Regions from separate parts of the Ensifer sp. NM-2 genome, predicted to be linked through region 1. Evidence: riboswitches for the same ligand, from Rfam matches in the RefSeq annotation. Region 1 holds a riboswitch; each other region holds the start of a gene.

What was found. A riboswitch is a leader RNA that binds a small molecule or an ion and turns the genes downstream of it on or off. The one in region 1 is predicted to bind cobalamin.
Region 2: another riboswitch for cobalamin. It lies ahead of bluB (5,6-dimethylbenzimidazole synthase); the one in region 1 lies ahead of C6558_RS04090 (aromatic ring-hydroxylating dioxygenase subunit alpha).
Region 3: another riboswitch for cobalamin. It lies ahead of C6558_RS25235 (CbtB-domain containing protein); the one in region 1 lies ahead of C6558_RS04090 (aromatic ring-hydroxylating dioxygenase subunit alpha).
Region 4: another riboswitch for cobalamin. It lies ahead of cobU (bifunctional adenosylcobinamide kinase/adenosylcobinamide-phosphate guanylyltransferase); the one in region 1 lies ahead of C6558_RS04090 (aromatic ring-hydroxylating dioxygenase subunit alpha).

Annotation. Positions count from the first base shown of each region.
Region 1 covers NZ_PVZR01000001.1:840,950-845,143, reverse strand. Annotated here, with positions in the region: gene C6558_RS04100 (glycoside hydrolase family 25 protein) at 1-247, shown strand, start outside; gene C6558_RS04095 (hybrid-cluster NAD(P)-dependent oxidoreductase) at 295-1,389, opposite strand; gene C6558_RS04090 (aromatic ring-hydroxylating dioxygenase subunit alpha) at 1,391-2,635, opposite strand; cobalamin riboswitch at 2,741-2,943, opposite strand; gene C6558_RS04085 (DUF6656 family protein) at 3,260-3,859, shown strand; gene C6558_RS04080 (L-threonylcarbamoyladenylate synthase) at 3,946-4,194, shown strand, end outside.
Region 2 covers NZ_PVZR01000009.1:54,586-58,779, forward strand. Annotated here, with positions in the region: gene C6558_RS18810 (DUF2865 domain-containing protein) at 1-1,034, shown strand, start outside; gene bluB (5,6-dimethylbenzimidazole synthase) at 943-1,734, opposite strand; cobalamin riboswitch at 1,779-1,988, opposite strand; gene C6558_RS18820 (SDR family oxidoreductase) at 2,066-2,887, opposite strand; gene C6558_RS18825 (phytanoyl-CoA dioxygenase family protein) at 2,979-4,172, opposite strand.
Region 3 covers NZ_PVZR01000015.1:4,282-8,475, forward strand. Annotated here, with positions in the region: gene C6558_RS25220 (DUF1772 domain-containing protein) at 1-461, opposite strand, end outside; gene C6558_RS25225 (NAD(P)H-binding protein) at 458-1,288, opposite strand; gene C6558_RS25230 (TetR/AcrR family transcriptional regulator) at 1,392-2,084, shown strand; cobalamin riboswitch at 2,083-2,352, shown strand; gene C6558_RS25235 (CbtB-domain containing protein) at 2,395-2,571, shown strand; gene C6558_RS25240 (CbtA family protein) at 2,769-3,563, shown strand; gene C6558_RS25245 ((2Fe-2S)-binding protein) at 3,639-4,194, opposite strand, start outside.
Region 4 covers NZ_PVZR01000009.1:219,535-223,728, reverse strand. Annotated here, with positions in the region: gene C6558_RS19620 (adenylate/guanylate cyclase domain-containing protein) at 1-1,358, opposite strand, end outside; cobalamin riboswitch at 1,668-2,074, shown strand; gene cobU (bifunctional adenosylcobinamide kinase/adenosylcobinamide-phosphate guanylyltransferase) at 2,212-2,736, shown strand; gene cobW (cobalamin biosynthesis protein CobW) at 2,740-3,804, shown strand; gene cobN (cobaltochelatase subunit CobN) at 3,876-4,194, shown strand, end outside.

The DNA of each region.
Region 1 (4,194 bases):
CTGGGCCGGCGGCGCCCTGTTGCCGGAAAAGGCACTGCCGCTCGTTCTCATTGCCAGAGCCGACGACGGGGTCGGCGCCGCCAGCGCTGCCCAGGCGACGGCGAAAATCGAAAGCCAGCCGTTGCTTATCAGCCGCGCCGAAGCTGCCAGCGCCGCCGGCGAAGGCGTCGACATGATGGCGACCGGGTCGATCGATTTCGGTCGGCACGACCGCGCCGTGCGGCTGGCGGCCGCGGCCAGCCGCTGACGGGTCGGTCGCGGAAAGAACACGCTCCCCGCGACCATCAAGCATTGTCAGGCTTCGATCTGTACATCTCCAAGCGGCCGCGAGCAGCAGGCGAGGATGTAGCCCTCATCGATTTCGTCGTCGAGAATACCTCCGTTGTGGTTCATCTCGACCTCGCCGGCGACTTTCATCACCCGGCACGTACCGCAGATGCCGCCTTCACAGGCCGCACCGATCCTGACGCCGTTGGCCCGCGCCGCCTGCAGGATCGTCTGGCCGGGCTTGGCCTCGATCTCCTTGCCGCTCATGGTGAAGACCACCTTGGCGCCTTGCGCTTCGGCGTCGGCTGCCGCCCCTGCCCTGACTGCTATCTCCTCGGCTGCCGGTGCTGCCGCCGGCTGGAAGCTTTCCTCGTGATAGCGGCTCATGTCGAAACCGGCCGCCTTCAGCAACTCGCGCACGCCGCGCATGAACGGCTCCGGACCGCAGCAAAACACTGTGCGCTCCATGAAGTCGGGTGCAAGCAGCGGCAGCTTGGCGCCGTCGATGCGGCCGCGCAGCCCGTGCCATCCGTGCCTTGACTCATGCCCCTCGACCACGAAGCCGAGGTTTAGCCCGGACATCTGGCGCGCCAGCACTTCCAGTTCCGAGCGGAACAGAAGGTCGTCTGGCCGGCGGGCGCAGGAAATGAAGGTGACGTCGGTCTCGGGAACGTAGTCCGCCATCCAGCGCGTCATCGACATCATCGGCGTGACGCCGGAGCCTGCCGATATGAAGAGATATTTTTCGCCGGGATGGCGCACGAAGCTGAAATCGCCGAGCGGACCGAACGCCTTCAGCCGCATGCCGGGCTTCAGGTGATCGAACATCCAGCGCGTGCCGATGCTATCGGCTTGCGCCTTGACGGTGACGGCGATCGACAACGGCCGGGAGGGCGTCGACGACAGCGTGTAGGTGCGCATGACCGGCTCGTCGGCGACCGGCAGCTCGAGCGTGACGAACTGCCCAGGCAGATAGCGGAACCAGGCCGGCTTTTCCGCCCGGAAGGTAAAGGTCATCACATCGGCGGTCTCGATCACGGCCGATGTGCATTCGAGCATGTTCTGCCTGTCGATCCAGACATGAAGCTCGTCGAAATGATGGAACGAGGATGCCATCTGCATGTCAGGCGACCCGGGAAAGCGGAGCAGCCTCGCCCTGCAGGCGCTGTTCCATGAACTTGCAATACCACTCGACGAACTGCATCACGCCGCCTTCGTGTTCGGGCGAATAGGGGCCTGACTGGTAGGCCGGCGAGCGAATACCAAAGGCGTTCTCCTCGACGATCTGGCGGTCCTGATCGTTGGTCTCGGTCCAGACATGCGTCAGTTGCTCGAGATTGTAGTCGACGCCTTCAACCGCGTCCTTGTTGACCAGCCACTTGGTCGTCACCTGCGTCAGCTCCGGGCCGAGCGGCAGGACGCGGAAGGTGATGGCGTGGTCGGCCAGCACATGGTTCCAGGTCGAGGGATAATGGAAGAGCAGGAGCGTGCCGATATGCTTCTGGCTAACGTCTGCCGACAGTTGCCGCCGCACGGCGCGGGCGCCGGACATGGTGTAGCTCTCGGCGTCGTCGATCAACGGCATGCGCGCCGAGCGGAACTGGCCGGTCTCGGACATCCGGAACTCGCTCGGCAGTCCGGCTGCTTCGCATTTCGCCCAATGCGCGGCAATGACGGGATCATCCTTGGCGCCCTGCACACCGGTCGCCGTCGGCGCTTCGGGATAGGTGCGGCAAAGTTCGGGGTGGTTGGCGGCACAATGGTAGCACTCCCGGTTGTTTTCCCAGACGAGTTTCCAGTTGCCCTTTTCGATGATCGTGCTTTCGAAGGCGACCTTGGTTTCACCCAGGCGGTGCGGCGCAAGATAGGGCGCGACCATGTCGCGGAACGGGCCGAAATCCATCGGCTGCTCGGACAGGTTGATGAAGATGTAACCGCCGACGGTCTCGCAGTGGATCGGCTTCAGGCCGTGGGCCGCCTTGTCGAAATCCTCGCCCATCTGGCGGGCAAAGAGCAGCGCGCCGTCGAGCTCATAGGTCCATTGGTGATAGGGACAGACGAGCTTGGCCGAAGAGCCCTTGTGCTGCGCGCAGACGCGAGAACCGCGATGACGGCAGGAATTGTGCAGGGCGCGGATCGTGCCCTGTCGGTCGCGAACGATAATGACAGGATAATCGCCGACCTGGACGGTGAAATAGTTACCGGCACGCGGGATCTCGCAGTCGTGGCCGATGAACAACCAGTCCTTGTACCAGATGCTTTCGAGATCCTGCCTGTAGTAGTCGGGGTCGATGTAGAAGGCCCGGTCGAGGCTGTAGCCGTCGCGTCGACCCTTCAGCTTGCGGAGCATATCGCCCTTGATGTCCATGTCCTGTCCTCGTTCGCCTTGTTTCGGAGAGGCAGGACTGGAACCCGCACGGGCGCATTGCCTGTGCGATGACGGCTCCGATCCGGCTGCCCGCCGCAACCCGTTACGGTCTGTTCGCGTCAAGGCTGGTTTCCGGGCTCAGGAGCCGTCCGCAAGGACCAGCCCGGCGCCTTCCCGGACGGAACCGTCCAGTGGCTTTGTGCCGTGGCTTTCGCTCCACCACCGTTGCGGGGGCAGCGCCGGGTTTTGACCGGCTTCCCAATTCTCCGCCTTCCCTAAAAGACAGCACCTTGAGTAGGCATATCTAATCGCGGAAGCCATCGTCGTAGCTGCCGATTAACGACATCCGATTCCAGAAAGACGACACAGCACATCAAGCGCACCAAACGCCCTGTGATTGATCATTTTTCATTGTAAACAATAGGATAGCTCAAGGATTGAGCAATTGTCGCTTTTTCCGGCAAGGCTTGCGAGAAAGCGCGGATCCTTCGCCATTTTGCGACATGTCTTCCCGTGACGCGGGGCAAGGCCCACCGACGCGAGTGAAATCTTCCATTAACCATAATGCATTAGCGTCGCCTGACGGAGAAACCGGCCGAACCGGCAAACAGCGCATTGAAGTTCATGGCAAAGCTCAAATACTACGACGCCGCAGCCGAGAAGCTGCCAACGATCGCTCCGAAGACAGCGGTCCACACCGAGTTCCTGCGCACCGGCCGCATAGAAAGGCGTCAATGGTCGCAGCGCGAGCGGCGTTATCTGAGCTATGACGAGGTTGCCGAGCGCACCGCCCACAAGCTGACGACCGCCGGCGAAACGACGCACAAGCGGATGAACGGCTTCCATACCTCGATCCAGTTTCCCAAGATGATCTTCCACCGCACGCTCACCGGTCGGCCGCATCTCGGCTATTGCCATGTCACGGCGGCGAGAACACATCTCGCCCCGTCCAAGGACGTCACCTGGTCGTTCTATTTCGCCAACTTCTTCTGTGACCTCGGCGACGAGAAACACTTCTTCGAACGCATCCAGACCGGCTATTCCCGAATGTACTTCGCCGTTGCCATCGAGCCCGATGCGCCAGAGGGGCAGATGACCATCAATCGCAGCGTTCGCGACAACGGGCTGCTCTTTCGTACCGACGACCCGAAAGTCGCGCTCAAGAACGTGCTGATGCTCGGCGCGCGCGACGAGGCATTGAAGCGCATCATTCGCAGCCTCTGAAGCGCAGACCCGGTTGCCTGAAGAAAATCGTTCTGTTTTCACCGTGGCTCCTTTAAGGAAGCCTCGGAAAGGGAAACGGAAGCGACATGGCCGAAATCATCGATACACGGACCGAGCCGGAACGGGCGATCGAGCGTGCCTGTGCGGTGCTTGCCGAAGGCGAGCCCGTCGCGATTCCGACCGAGACGGTCTACGGCCTGGCAGCGGACGCCACCAATCCCGATGCGATCAGCCGTATTTATGAGATGAAGGGGCGTCCACGCTTCAACCCACTGATATCGCATGTGTCAGACATGGCGATGGCTGAAGCCCATGTGACATTCGATTCGTTGTCG
Region 2 (4,194 bases), on a different contig from region 1:
TGGTTCTTGCCGATCAGGCGCTGGCCTCCAGCGTGTGCGACCGCCTGAACACTCGGCTCGCCGAACTGCCCGCCGCCATCGAAACTACGGCCGATACCCGCGATTATGCGAGCGCGATTTCCCGACAGAACATCGAATTGCGCCGGGCGCGCAACGATCGCCGACGCGCCGGCTGCGGCACAGGCAGCGTCGTCGTCTTCAACGGCGGCGACCCGGATATCTGCACAGACATCAACAGTCTGATCGCCGAGATGGAAGACAATCTGCGCATCCTCAAATCGGAGCGCCAGCAGCTGATGTCAGGCGATGGAGACGATACGCGCCGGCGCATCCTCGCCGCCCTCGAGATCAACGGTTGCTATGGTGGCAGCGAGGAATTTGCGACCGCCGACCCGGACGAGCCGGAAACGTACCGCAACATCCTGCGCGATCTGCCGCCGGACGAAAGCTACGGACCAATGCTGCGGGACGGCGAAATGGGCACCTACCCGCCGGAAAGCGGCGTCTATTCCGGCACGCTTCGCACCATGTGCGTGCGCACTTGCGATGGCGCCTTCTTCCCGATCTCGTCCGAGGCAAGCCCTGTGGACTTCGCCCGCGACGAGCAGGCCTGCCGCGCCCGCTGCCCGGGTGCCGAAACAGAACTATTTTTCCACGACCTGGCGACCGAGGAGAGCGACCAGATGGTCTCCGCCTCGACGGGACGCCCCTATAAAGAACTGCCAAACGCCTTTGCCTATCGGACGCGCGGCGTCGGCAAGCCGGGCATTTGCGGTTGCCAGATTCCAAAGATCGCGACGACGCCCAAGGCTTCCAGTGGCAACACTGGCAACAGCGAATCGTCGATCATCGTCATCGAGGGCAAGAAGGAAGCGGCCGCCCCTACCGCCAAGGCGGCTGCGGAGGAGCGCCCCTACGATCCCGCCAAGAGCAAGGTGCGGGTCATCGGGCCGACGTTCCTTCCCCAGGAGGAAACGTCGATCGACCTTCGCCATCCGAAGGGTCCGGGCTACCAGCCGGTTCAGAGCAACTGATCGCAGCGTCTGCCTTTCGGCAGGTTCCCCAGCCTTCCTCGAACACCAGCTCCTCCAGCGGCAGCCGCTGGCGCCAGCCCTTAACCGCAAGTTCCGGCTCCTGGTAAAGGCGATCGACATATCCGAGGCAAAGCCAGGCGACGATCACGACATGATCGGGAATGCCGAGGATCGCCTTGATCTCATTTTCATGAAAGATACTGACCCAGCCGACACCAACGCCTTCGGCGCGCGCCGCAAGCCAGAGGTTCTGCACGGCACAGACGGTGGAATAGAGATCCATCTGCGGGTTATGGGTGCGCCCGAGAACGACCGCTCCACCGCGCGTGCGGTCGCAGGTGACGCAGATGCTCAAGGGTGCCTTGCGGATCCCCTCCAGCTTCAGGGAGCGGTATTTCGCTTGGCGGTCGCCATCGAACATCAATGCCGCTTCGTCGTTGGCGCGGGAAAAGGCCTGCCATACCCGCTCGCGGGTTTCGGCCTGCCGGACCACGACGAAATTCCACGGTTGCATGAAACCCACCGATGGCGCCCGGTGCGCAGCATTGAGCAGGCGCATCACCACATCGTCAGGCAAGGGTTCGGCCAGGAACTGATCCCGCACGTCCCGGCGCGTTTCGATGGCTCGATAGACGGCTTCGCGCTCGTCGGATGAAAAGGCCTCTGCAGCCGCAAGGCCGCCATTAGCGTCAGTCAGCATCGTTCGATCCCCAACAATGCACAACCTTCCGCCGTCCGCGCGGATATCGGTCTATCTTGCCAGGCCGGTCTTCTGACTTCGGATCAACCGGCCGCCTCACCTTCCCAGATCACATGAAGATCCAGTGGCAAGATCTTGAGCAAGCTCAAAATCCCTAGAGGCAGTCGTCCCCGTCACAGCGTTGGGCACGTTCCGGAATAACACCGGATTCCCGATTCTCCCGCGTTGCGGGCACCTGACGGCGTCATAAGGGCACAGCCCACAGGGAATGACAAGCAAGTCCGGCGTCGCTTGCCGGTCACTCCACAGGGCCTCGCGACAGCGTCAGATGTCAGAGCGGCGCGACCGGATGCGGCGAGCCGTCATAGCCGCCCCACACCGACTGGTCGAAGCAGATGACCGACCCCGTCATCAGGCCGGACTCATCCGACGAGAGATAGGCGCAGGCACGCGCGACTTCCTTGGGGTCGACAAGCCGACCGAAGGGTTGGCTGGCGGCCGCCTTTTCGAGCCAGTCGTCTGCCGCCCCATGAAATTCGCGCTGGATGCGGTCTTCCCCTTCGGACGCCATCCAGCCGATATTGAGGCCATTGACGCGAATGCGGTTGCGCAGCAGCGCATAGGAGGTGTTCTTGGTCAGCGTCTCCAGCGCCCCCTTCGACGAGCAATAGGCGGCGATAAACGGCTGACCGGCCATCGCCGACATCGAGCCAATATTGACGATGGTGCCCTGCGTGCCCTCCCGCCGCATCAGCTTTACCGCTTCCTGCATCAGGAAGAACGGTGCGCGCACATTGACAGCGAACATCCGGTCGAACAGTTCGGGGCTGGTGTCCAGGATGGTGCCGCGATCGGTGATCGCCGCCGCATTGACCAGCGCATCGACGCGCCCGAATGTGGCGTCGCAGGCGCTGACGACCTTGCGCGCGTCCTCGACCTTTTCGAGGTCTGCCTCGACATAAAGTACCTGCGCGCCGGTTGCCTTGCGGATCTGCTCGGCCTTCGCTTCGCCCTTGGCAACGTTGCGTCCACAGATGACGACACCTTTAGCCCCACGTTCCGCAAACAGGTTGGCGATCGTTGCGCCCAGCCCCTGCGTCCCGCCGGTGACGATGGCGATCTTGCCGTCGAGACGGCCATATTGCTCGGTCATGAAAGTCCTCCCAGAATTGAAAGTGAGATGAAAACAGGGCGACCGGCCCCCGCCGCAGAACGCCGGGGACCGGAAAGATCGATTCTGCCGTTCAGCTCAGCTTGCGCTGTGCCTGCTCGCCAAGCGCGCTTCTGAAATCCGCATCGCTCCACCTGCCTGCCAGCGCCTCATGCATCAGTTGCGCCTGGGTCTTCGGCGCGAGACCGCCCAGCGGCGGATCGCGATCGAGATTGGTCGGGAAGGAATAGCCCTCGGCACAGGACGCAATCGCATTGGCCGCCTCATCGGCCGAAAGCGTGCCGGATGCCACGAGTGCGGTCAGCGCCGGGTAGAGGGCTGCACTCATCCTGGCGCGATCGACGGTCTCCATCGCCCTCCCGAAGGCCGAGGAGACCTGGAGCAGGTTGGCGACGCGCTTGATATCAGTCGAATGATTGCTGCCGGCCGCATGGAAGAGAGCCGGGTTGAAGAAGACGACATCGCCCTTTTCCAACGGCAGCTGCACGTGATGCTGGTCGAAATAGGCCCGGAACTCCGGACGTTTCAACGCGAGATAGCCGGGCACGTAGGTCTGGCTATAGGGAAGGAAAAGCGTTGGACCGCTCTCGATCGGCATGTCGCAATGGGCAACGGCACCTTGCAACGTCAGCACCGGCGACAGCCTGTGCACATGAACAGGATACTGCTCGATGACATCAGAGGTCTGGAATCCCAGATGATAGTCGCGATGGGCCGCCTGCGACGCGCCGCCGGGATTGACGCGATTGACCTGCGCCGTCAGCTGGTAGTTCGGACCAAGCCAGGCTTCGCTGACGAGCGCGATGATGGCGTTGGCGTAATAGGCGGCAAAGTTCTCAGGGCTTTTCAGGCAGTGTTTTTCGAGCGAATTCCAGATCCTGTCGTTAGCGCCGGGCTTGGCAAAGTGGTCGCCGCCGCCACTGTTGGTGCGGTGTTGCTCGTCGATGATGGCGTCAAAGATGCCGCTGGCCGCATCGATGACTGATGTGTCGGCATAGGCGTGCTTGAACACCGCCACCCCGGGCCCGGTTGCCAGCACCTCGCAGATTTCGGCCAGGGCAGCGCGGCGCCCCTCGGTCGTGGCGCAGGCGGCAACCAGGCTGGCGCTGTCATAGATCAGCACATTTTTCTCGCAGGCGAGCGCGTGTGGATAATCAGCAAGGTTCGTCTGCCGCTCCACCTCCGCACGGAACGCCTCGATGTCGCAGGCATCCTCGCTCAGCCACACACGGTCGAGGCGCTGGCGCGCCCTGTTGTCGGTCTTCATCTCGTTCCTCCTCAGAAACTTT
Region 3 (4,194 bases), on a different contig from region 1:
AGAATGAACAGCGCCAGAGCGCCGATCGAGGAAATCGTGCGCACATGGTTCCACCAGACCCAGTCGGTCAGGTAGTGCTGCTGCCAGATTTCGGTGGCAGCCTGCCCAGACGTGGCAGCCGCCAGCGCATCGTTCATCGGCACGTTGAAGATAATGGTGACGATCAGCACGCCGGCGACGTAGGCGATGCCGCCGGCCGCCAGCAGCAGGCTGCCGTTACCGCCCCAGATGAAGGCCGCGACGACCAGCGCGAGCCCCAGAAGCGCCGTGCCCATGAAGGTACTGAGGAACAGCGGATTCTGGATCACCACGTTGATGGCGTTCATCGCCGCGATCCCCTGCTCCGCCGGCAGCCGCGACAAAGCCTGCATGATGCAGACCGAGAAGATGAAGAACAGCCCGGCCATCAGGCCGGAGCCGATTGCGGCGGCAAACGCCAGAGCGGGGATCAGCGGGATCATGCGGCGATACTCCAGACACCAGTTGCAGCGGTCTCCCGGGCATAGTCGGCGAAGTCGCGCGGTTTGCGCCCAAGCACGCGCTCGACATCGGACGTCACTTGCGAATTGCGCCCGTCGAGCACCGACGTGAAGAGATAGCGGATGAGTTCGACATAGTCATCAGGCAATCCGTCGGCCCGCAACTGCACCGTGAAGTCGGCAACCGGCACGGACTGATAGCCGATCCGGCGGTTGGCAGCCGTCGCGATCTCGGCCACGGCCTGGGCAAAGGTCATCAGCCGCGGGCCTGTCAGCTCATAGACCTTGCCGACATGCCCCTCGTCCAGAAGGGCTGCAACTGCCACGTCGGCGATGTCGTCGGTGCTGATGAAGGGTTCGGTGATCTCATCCGGCGGCAGGAACACCGATCCGCTGCGAACGGAATCGGTCAAAAAATCCTCGCTGAAATTCTCGAAGAACCAGCTTGCCCGGATGATCGTCCAGTCGGCGCCGGAGGCCTGCAGTTCGCGCTCGGCCGCTTCCGCCTCGTCCTCGCCGCGCCCCGACAGAAGCACCAGCCGCTTGATGCCCGAGCGAACGGCAAGCCTCGAGAATTTGCGGATGGTTTCGACGGCGCCCGGCACCGCCAGATCCGGCTGGTAGCTGATATAGATGCGCTCGACATTTTCAAGCACGGGCGCCCAGGTCGCCTCATCCGTCCAGTCGAAGGAAGGCGATGCCGAACGGGCGCCGATGCGCACCGCGATACCCCGCTCCTCAAGGCGGGCCGCCACCCGCCGCCCCGTCTTGCCCGTACCGCCCAGAACCAGTGTGAGTTTGTCAGTCATCGCTTCCTCCTGAGGTTGATTGCAAAACATGAGCATCTCTCACATTTGCAAATGTGATAAATCCTCGTATTTTAGGAGTCAAGTCAAAATGTGAGCATTACTCATGATTCCCGATGCAAGCCCTTCCACAATCCCCGCTGACGACGAGCCGGCGCTGCGCCGCACGCCCAGCCAGAAGCGCAGCCGCGAGCGCGTCGAGCACATCCTTTCCTGCGCCACGGCGATCATCCAGGAGAAGGGCAGCGACGCCATGCGCATGAGCGAAGTCGCTGAAAAGGCTGGAATCTCGATCGGCTCCCTCTACCAGTACTTCCCCGACAAGGCGGCGATCGTGCGCACGCTGGCCGAGCGCTACAATGCGGTCTGCAATGAATGCATCGGGGCCGAGCTTGCCAAGGTGACGTCGATCTCGGAACTGCGTGACGCCTTCTCCATGCTGTTCGACATCTATTACGATATGTTCCTGGCCGAGCCTGTGATGCGCGACATCTGGTCAGCGATGCAGGCCGACAAGGCGCTGCGCGAGATCGACCTTTTGCAAAGCCGTGCCGGCGGCCAGCTTCTGGCCGACGTCTGGGCTCGGTTTGCGCCCGACACGCCGCGCGAAACGATCGACAGCGCCGCCTTTTTGATCATGCATCTCGGCGATTGCACGATGCGGCTTGCGGTCTCCGTCACCAGAGCAGAGGGCGACCAGATCGTCGAAGCCTATAAACGCATGATCCTTCGTGATTTTGTCGCGGATGGACCGGGCGGCGGCGCAAGTCTAATTGACATCTCCGGGGTGCGATCCTAATCATCGTGGATCGATTGGTTCCCGCAACGCGAACGCGTTTCGGGAGTAAACGGGAACGTGACGGATGGACCCATGCTGGGCATTCAAATCACGGCCGACCCCGCGACTGTAGAGCGACGTGAATGCGCCGTTCCGGAGCGATCCGGAAGAAGCCACTGGAGACAAGACCGCGAGAGGGCGGCCCTTGCTCTGGGAAGGCGAGGCAAATCCAGGGTGATCTCACCCGACGTCCTGAGCCAGGAAACCTGCCAGTCGATGCGGGCATAGGGCCCAAACCGGGAAAGATCCCGACGCCATCACGGAGGTTGTCATGGCTACATCTACAGTTTCGAGCATTCCGCTCTCCCTCAGCGATCGTCTGACCGCAGGTATCATCGCGCTCCTCATCGGCGGCTTCCTCGTCTTCGGCGCAGGCCTGGCGAACTCGGCCGTGCTGCACGATACCGCGCACGACACCCGCCACTCCTATGGCTTCCCCTGCCACTAAGCGATGTTCCGGGACGCGACTTGCGTTCCGCATCGACATAGCTGCGGACAAAAACGCTTCCGGCAGACAGCCGGACGCGTTTGCTCGCGTCTGATGCAGATTGAAGATCTGCCGGACGGAGCCGTTCGCATATTTGCCAGTGGGACACGGCGCTGCCTGCCAGATGCATGGCGCGCCGATATCGAGGGATATCGAAAATGATTGTCAGAACGCTTCTGGCCGCGATCGTGGCTGGATTGATTGCCGGTGTCTTCATGACCGGCGCCCAGGAACTGCGCGTCGTACCGCTGATCCTGCACGCGGAAGAATTCGAAGGCGAGGCACCGGCCGCCGGCGAACAACCAGCCGTTCAGCCGGGAACGGCCGATCCGGCCGCAGCAAACCACGACCAGCATTCGTCGCTGAAGGCGGTTTCGCCGATTGGCGCTTTGCTTGACGCCCTGTCGCCGATCACGCCTGCCTACGCCCATGAGGGCGAACACGAGGAAGGCGGCATCATGTTCGGCATGAGCCGCTTTTCCGGCACGCTGATCGCCAATCTGGTGACCGGCTCCGGCTTCGCGCTGCTGCTCGCCGGCGTCAGCCTCGTCATCGGCTACCCGATCACGCTCAGGAACGGCGCGCTCTGGGGCGCCTGCGGCTGGCTTGCCGTGCACATGCTGCCGGCAATCGGTCTGCCGCCGGAACTGCCGGGCTTCCCGGCCGCGGAACTCGGCGACCGCCAGGTCTGGTGGGGTGCAACCGTGCTGTTGTCTGCCGCCGGTCTCTATCTGCTGGTCTTGCGGCAAGAGATCGCCGCCAAGATCATCGGCCTCGTGCTGATCGCGGCACCGCATGTCTATGGCGCGCCGCAACCGTCGGACATCTCCAGCAATGTGCCGGCCGTGCTCGGCGCTGAATTCGCCGTGGCAGCCCTTGCCACCACGCTCGCGTTCTGGATTGTTCTCGGCGTCGTGTCGGGCTTCATCAACGATCGTTTCGCCAAGGCGTAACAGACCGGCCAGATTTCGCCATCAACCCGGAGCCCCTGATATCGCCGATATCAGGGGCTTTGTCGTCGAGATGTCTCAGCGCGCCTGCAATGCCAGCAGATGCGCCTGCAACCGCGCGCGGCGGTCGTCCGGCGCCAGCATCACGCAACTGTCGCAGAAGCTGCCACCTTCCGTTCGATAATAGAGACAGCAGCCGCCGCGCAGGCGATAGGTGCGCGACAGCGCATGATTGCCGCCGATCTCGATCACGATGTCCTCGTAACGGAGCTTGTCGGAAAATAGCGACGTACCCGCGCGCTTGACGATCGCCAGCGCCCTCGCCATCGCGGTCTCCTCGTCGCCGAGGACGCGGCCGATCTCCAGGAACCCACCGGCAAGCGAATCCGCCGCAAGCCGCCATTGCGCGCCCGAGGACAGGCCGGTGCGACGCTTCAACATGACGACGATCGGCGCCAGATGCGCAGCGAAGGTTTCGCCGAAGACGTCCGCAGTCGCCGGGGCATGATCCCCGGCTGCGGGCAAGGCAAGGCTGAAATGAAACCGCTTGGCCGCGACAAGCCGTTCGCCATAGGCCCGCGAAAATTCTTCGAAGCGAAGGCCGCGAACGGCTGCCACGATGCCCCCACCGAGA
Region 4 (4,194 bases), on a different contig from region 1:
GTTTTGTGTTTCTGCGCGGTCCTTAGAAATTGTAGCGCCTTGGCTCTAGCTTCGATCCGCGAGATATCAAGCCGATAATGCCAACGCCACAGGTAGACGCGCGCGTAGACCATGGCGGCGGCGGCATAGGCTCGTCCATAGGCAGGATCGAGCGCAATCGCCTGCTCGAAAAAAGGCACTGCCTTTGCAAAATCTTCGGGGGTCGTGCGCCGGTGATGCTCCCAGCCGCGCAGGAACGCATCGAAGGCCGCCGGGACCGTCGTTTCCTTGCGTCCGAAGGCCATCTGCTCGTCAGGATTCAACCGAAGCGCAAGCGCGTCGGCAATGCCGCGCATCACTTCGTCCTGCAGCGCAAAGACATCGGAAAGTGAACCGTCGAACTTGCCGGCCCAAACGTGGCCGCCGCTGAGAGAATCTATGAGCTGAACATTGATCCGTAGCTGTTCTCCGGCACGCTGCACACTGCCTTCGAGGACGTATCGGACACCGAGTTCCTTGGACACCTGCCTGGGTGTCACCGCCCTGCCCTTGTAGGTGAAGGTCGAGTTACGCGCGATAACGAACAAGCCGGATACCTGAGCCAGCTCGGTGACAAGGCCATCGGTCATGCCATCGGCGAAATACTCCTGCCTGGGATCGTCGCTCACGTTGGCAAACGGAAGCACCGCGATCGACGGCTTGTCCGGCGCGGTCAGATTCGGTGGTTGTATCTGGACCGTTTCCACAGGCGACTCCCAGGGCCGCCACCAGGCCACGCCGGCAGCAGCGCCGAGCACGACAGCAGACGTAACGAGTGCCGCCCAGCGCTTCGCGTGGCGCCCAGCGACCTTTACGCTGCCGGGGCGGGCTTCGTTCAGCCCCAGCCGGTAAGTCCGCACCGGCTTTTCGATATGCTTCAGGCGTTGTTCGCCGAGAAAGACGAAGCCGACATCGAGGTGCTTCTCGACCTGGTCGTAGGCGGTGCCGGAGATGATGATCCCACCCGGTTCGGCGAGGCTCTGCAGGCGCTCGGCAATGATCACTCCATCGCCGTGAATGTCGTCGCCTTCAACGATGACGTCGCCAAGATTGATGCCGATGCGGAATTCCAGTCGACCCTGATCGGAGCCGCGGCTTTCGGATTTCGCGCGCTGAACCTCCACCGCACAACGGACCGCCTCGACGACACTCTGGAACTCGACCAATAACCCGTCGCCCATGGTCTTGATCAACCGCCCGCGATGTGCGGCAATCCTTTGTTCGAACAGGCCGTGCAGATCGGCCTGAAAGCGGGCACACGTACCCTCTTCGTCGGCTTGGGTGAGCAGTCCATAGCCGGAAACGTCGGCAATCATCACGGCGGTGAGCCTGCGTTCCATCTGCCTTCCGGATAATCGAAACGACTTTCGGCTACTCTATCGCAATATCTGACGTTGCTAAAATAAAGTTCAGTTGCCGTGGAGCGTCCGCTCCGACGTCGACTACAGCGCCGCGCGTCTTACTGGACGCGCAAAGGTCGCTGTAACACTTTGAATTGCTGCATGTTTTTATCCTTAGGTCGAATACCATCTAAGGATAAAAACATGCAGGAGTGGCCTTTGCGGCCTGCTGCCGGCAAATTGTCGCGCGCCGCATCTCGACGGGTGGCGTGTCGCACGCGTCGATTGACTTTGCGGCGCCCGCTTCCTAATCATCTGACGTTGGATGGTTTCCCCGGATCGTGGCGATGCGGGGGAATAATTGGGAATGTGACGGATGGACCCAAATCGGGCATCCTTATCGCAGCCGACCCCGCGACTGTAGAACGGTCAGGGTTCGCCATCGGGCTGATAGCCGGCTTCCTTTCGATTGCATGGGGCAATCGAAGGCGGTTTGGAATTCAGCCGGAAAAGCCACTGGCGTGGCTTCGTGATCAGCCGGGTTGGACGCCTCTTCTTCTACGAATCGTCCGCCTTTCACGAAACCAGAAAACGCCGGGAAGGTGAGGCGGGCCGTTCGGGCCCAAGCATCGGTCTTCGCGTGATCACGCGGGGCGCGATGTGGTGGGCTCGTGACGCCGTGAGCCAGGAGACCTGCCGTCCGACAGGGGCATTCCGCCCGAAGGGAAGCCCGCTTCCCACGCCATCACGGAGGTTGTCTTGGCTCATCGATCGTTTCCCGAACGCGCCGTCGGCGCGGTGAAATCCTGTTGCCGCTCGAATTCGCGACCAAGCGCGTGAGGCTGCAACGCACATGAGCATTTCCCATGCCGGGCCGGTTCTGGTCCTCGGCGGTGCCCGTTCCGGCAAATCCAGCTTTTCCGAAAGGCTCGTCGAAGCCTCCGGGCTCGGCATGCACTATGTCGCGACCGGCCGTGCCTGGGACGACGAGATGCGCGAGCGCATCGACCATCACCGGGCAAGGCGCGGCGAAGGCTGGACGACGCATGAAGAGCCGCTCGACCTCGTTTCGCTGCTGACGCGCATCGATGACGAGAACCGCGTGGTGCTCGTCGACTGCCTGACGCTGTGGGTCACCAACCTGATGATGGAAGGGCGCGACATGGCGGCAGAGTTCGCGGCCCTTGCCGCTTTCCTGCCGGAGGCGCGGGCGCGCCTCATCCTTGTTTCCAACGAAGTCGGCCTCGGCATCGTGCCCGAGAACCGCATGGTCCGCGATTTCCGCGACCATGCCGGCCGGCTTCACCAGATCGTTGCGGAGAAATCCGCGGAAGTTTACTTTGTCGCGGCCGGATTGCCGCTGAAAATGAAGGGTTGATCCATGACCACTGCCAGAGCCAACCAGGGCAAGATCCCGGCGACCGTCATCACCGGCTTCCTCGGTGCCGGCAAGACGACGATGATCCGCAATCTGCTGCAGAACGCCGATGGCAAGCGCATTGCGCTCATCATCAACGAGTTCGGCGATCTCGGCGTCGACGGCGACGTGCTGAAGGGCTGCGGCGCAGAAGCCTGCTCGGAAGACGATATCATTGAGCTTACCAATGGCTGCATCTGCTGCACGGTTGCCGATGATTTCATCCCGACCATGACCAAGCTGCTCGAGCGCGAAAATCGTCCTGACCATATCATCATTGAAACCTCGGGCCTCGCTTTGCCGCAGCCGCTGATCGCCGCCTTCAACTGGCCTGATATCCGCAGCGAAGTCACCGTCGATGGCGTCGTCACCGTGGTCGACAGTGCCGCCGTTGCCGCCGGCCGTTTTGCCGACGACCATGACAAGGTCGATGCGTTGCGTGTCGAGGACGACAATCTCGACCACGAAAGCCCGATCGAGGAACTGTTCGAGGACCAGTTGACCGCCGCCGACCTGATCGTGCTCAACAAGACCGATCTGATCGACGCCTCCGGCCTCAAGGCCGTGCGCGACGAGGTCGCTTCGCGCACTAACCGCAAGCCAACAATGATCGAGGCGAAGAACGGCGAAGTTGCCGCTGCCATCCTGCTCGGCCTCGGCGTCGGCACGGAAAGCGATATCGCCAACCGCAAGTCTCACCACGAGATGGAACATGAGGCCGGCGAGGAGCACTCTCATGACGAGTTCGACAGCTTCGTCGTCGAGCTCGGCGCGATTGCCGATCCGGCAGGTTTCATCGATCGCCTCAAGGGCGTGATATCAGAGCATGACGTGCTGCGCCTCAAGGGCTTTGCCGACGTGCCCGGCAAGCCGATGCGCCTGCTGATCCAGGCCGTTGGCGCCCGCATCGACCAGTATTACGACCGTGCCTGGGCGGCTGGCGAGAAGCGCGGTACGCGCCTCGTCGTCATCGGCCTGCACGACATGGACGAAGCTGCGGTGCGCGCCGCCATCACCGCACTCGCCTAACTCCTTGAAGCAACGCAATTCCAGGAAAGCCATTTCACGCTTTTCCTGGAATTGCTCGAACGGACAGAAACATGCATCTGCTTCTCGCCCAGAAAGGAACGATCGCCGACGGCAACGAGGCGATCGACCTGGGGCAAACGCCGGCCGACGTGCTTTTCCTGTCGGCCGCCGACACCGAGCTTTCGTCGATCGCGGCGGCCCATGGCCGGCGCGACGGGGAGCTGAGCCTGCGCATCGCCAGCCTGATGAACCTGATGCACCCGATGTCGGTCGACACCTATGTCGAGCGCACGGCAAGGCATGCAAAACTCATCGTGGTCAGGCCGCTCGGTGGCGCCAGCTATTTCCGTTATGTGCTGGAAGCATTGCATGCCGCCGCCGTCACCCACC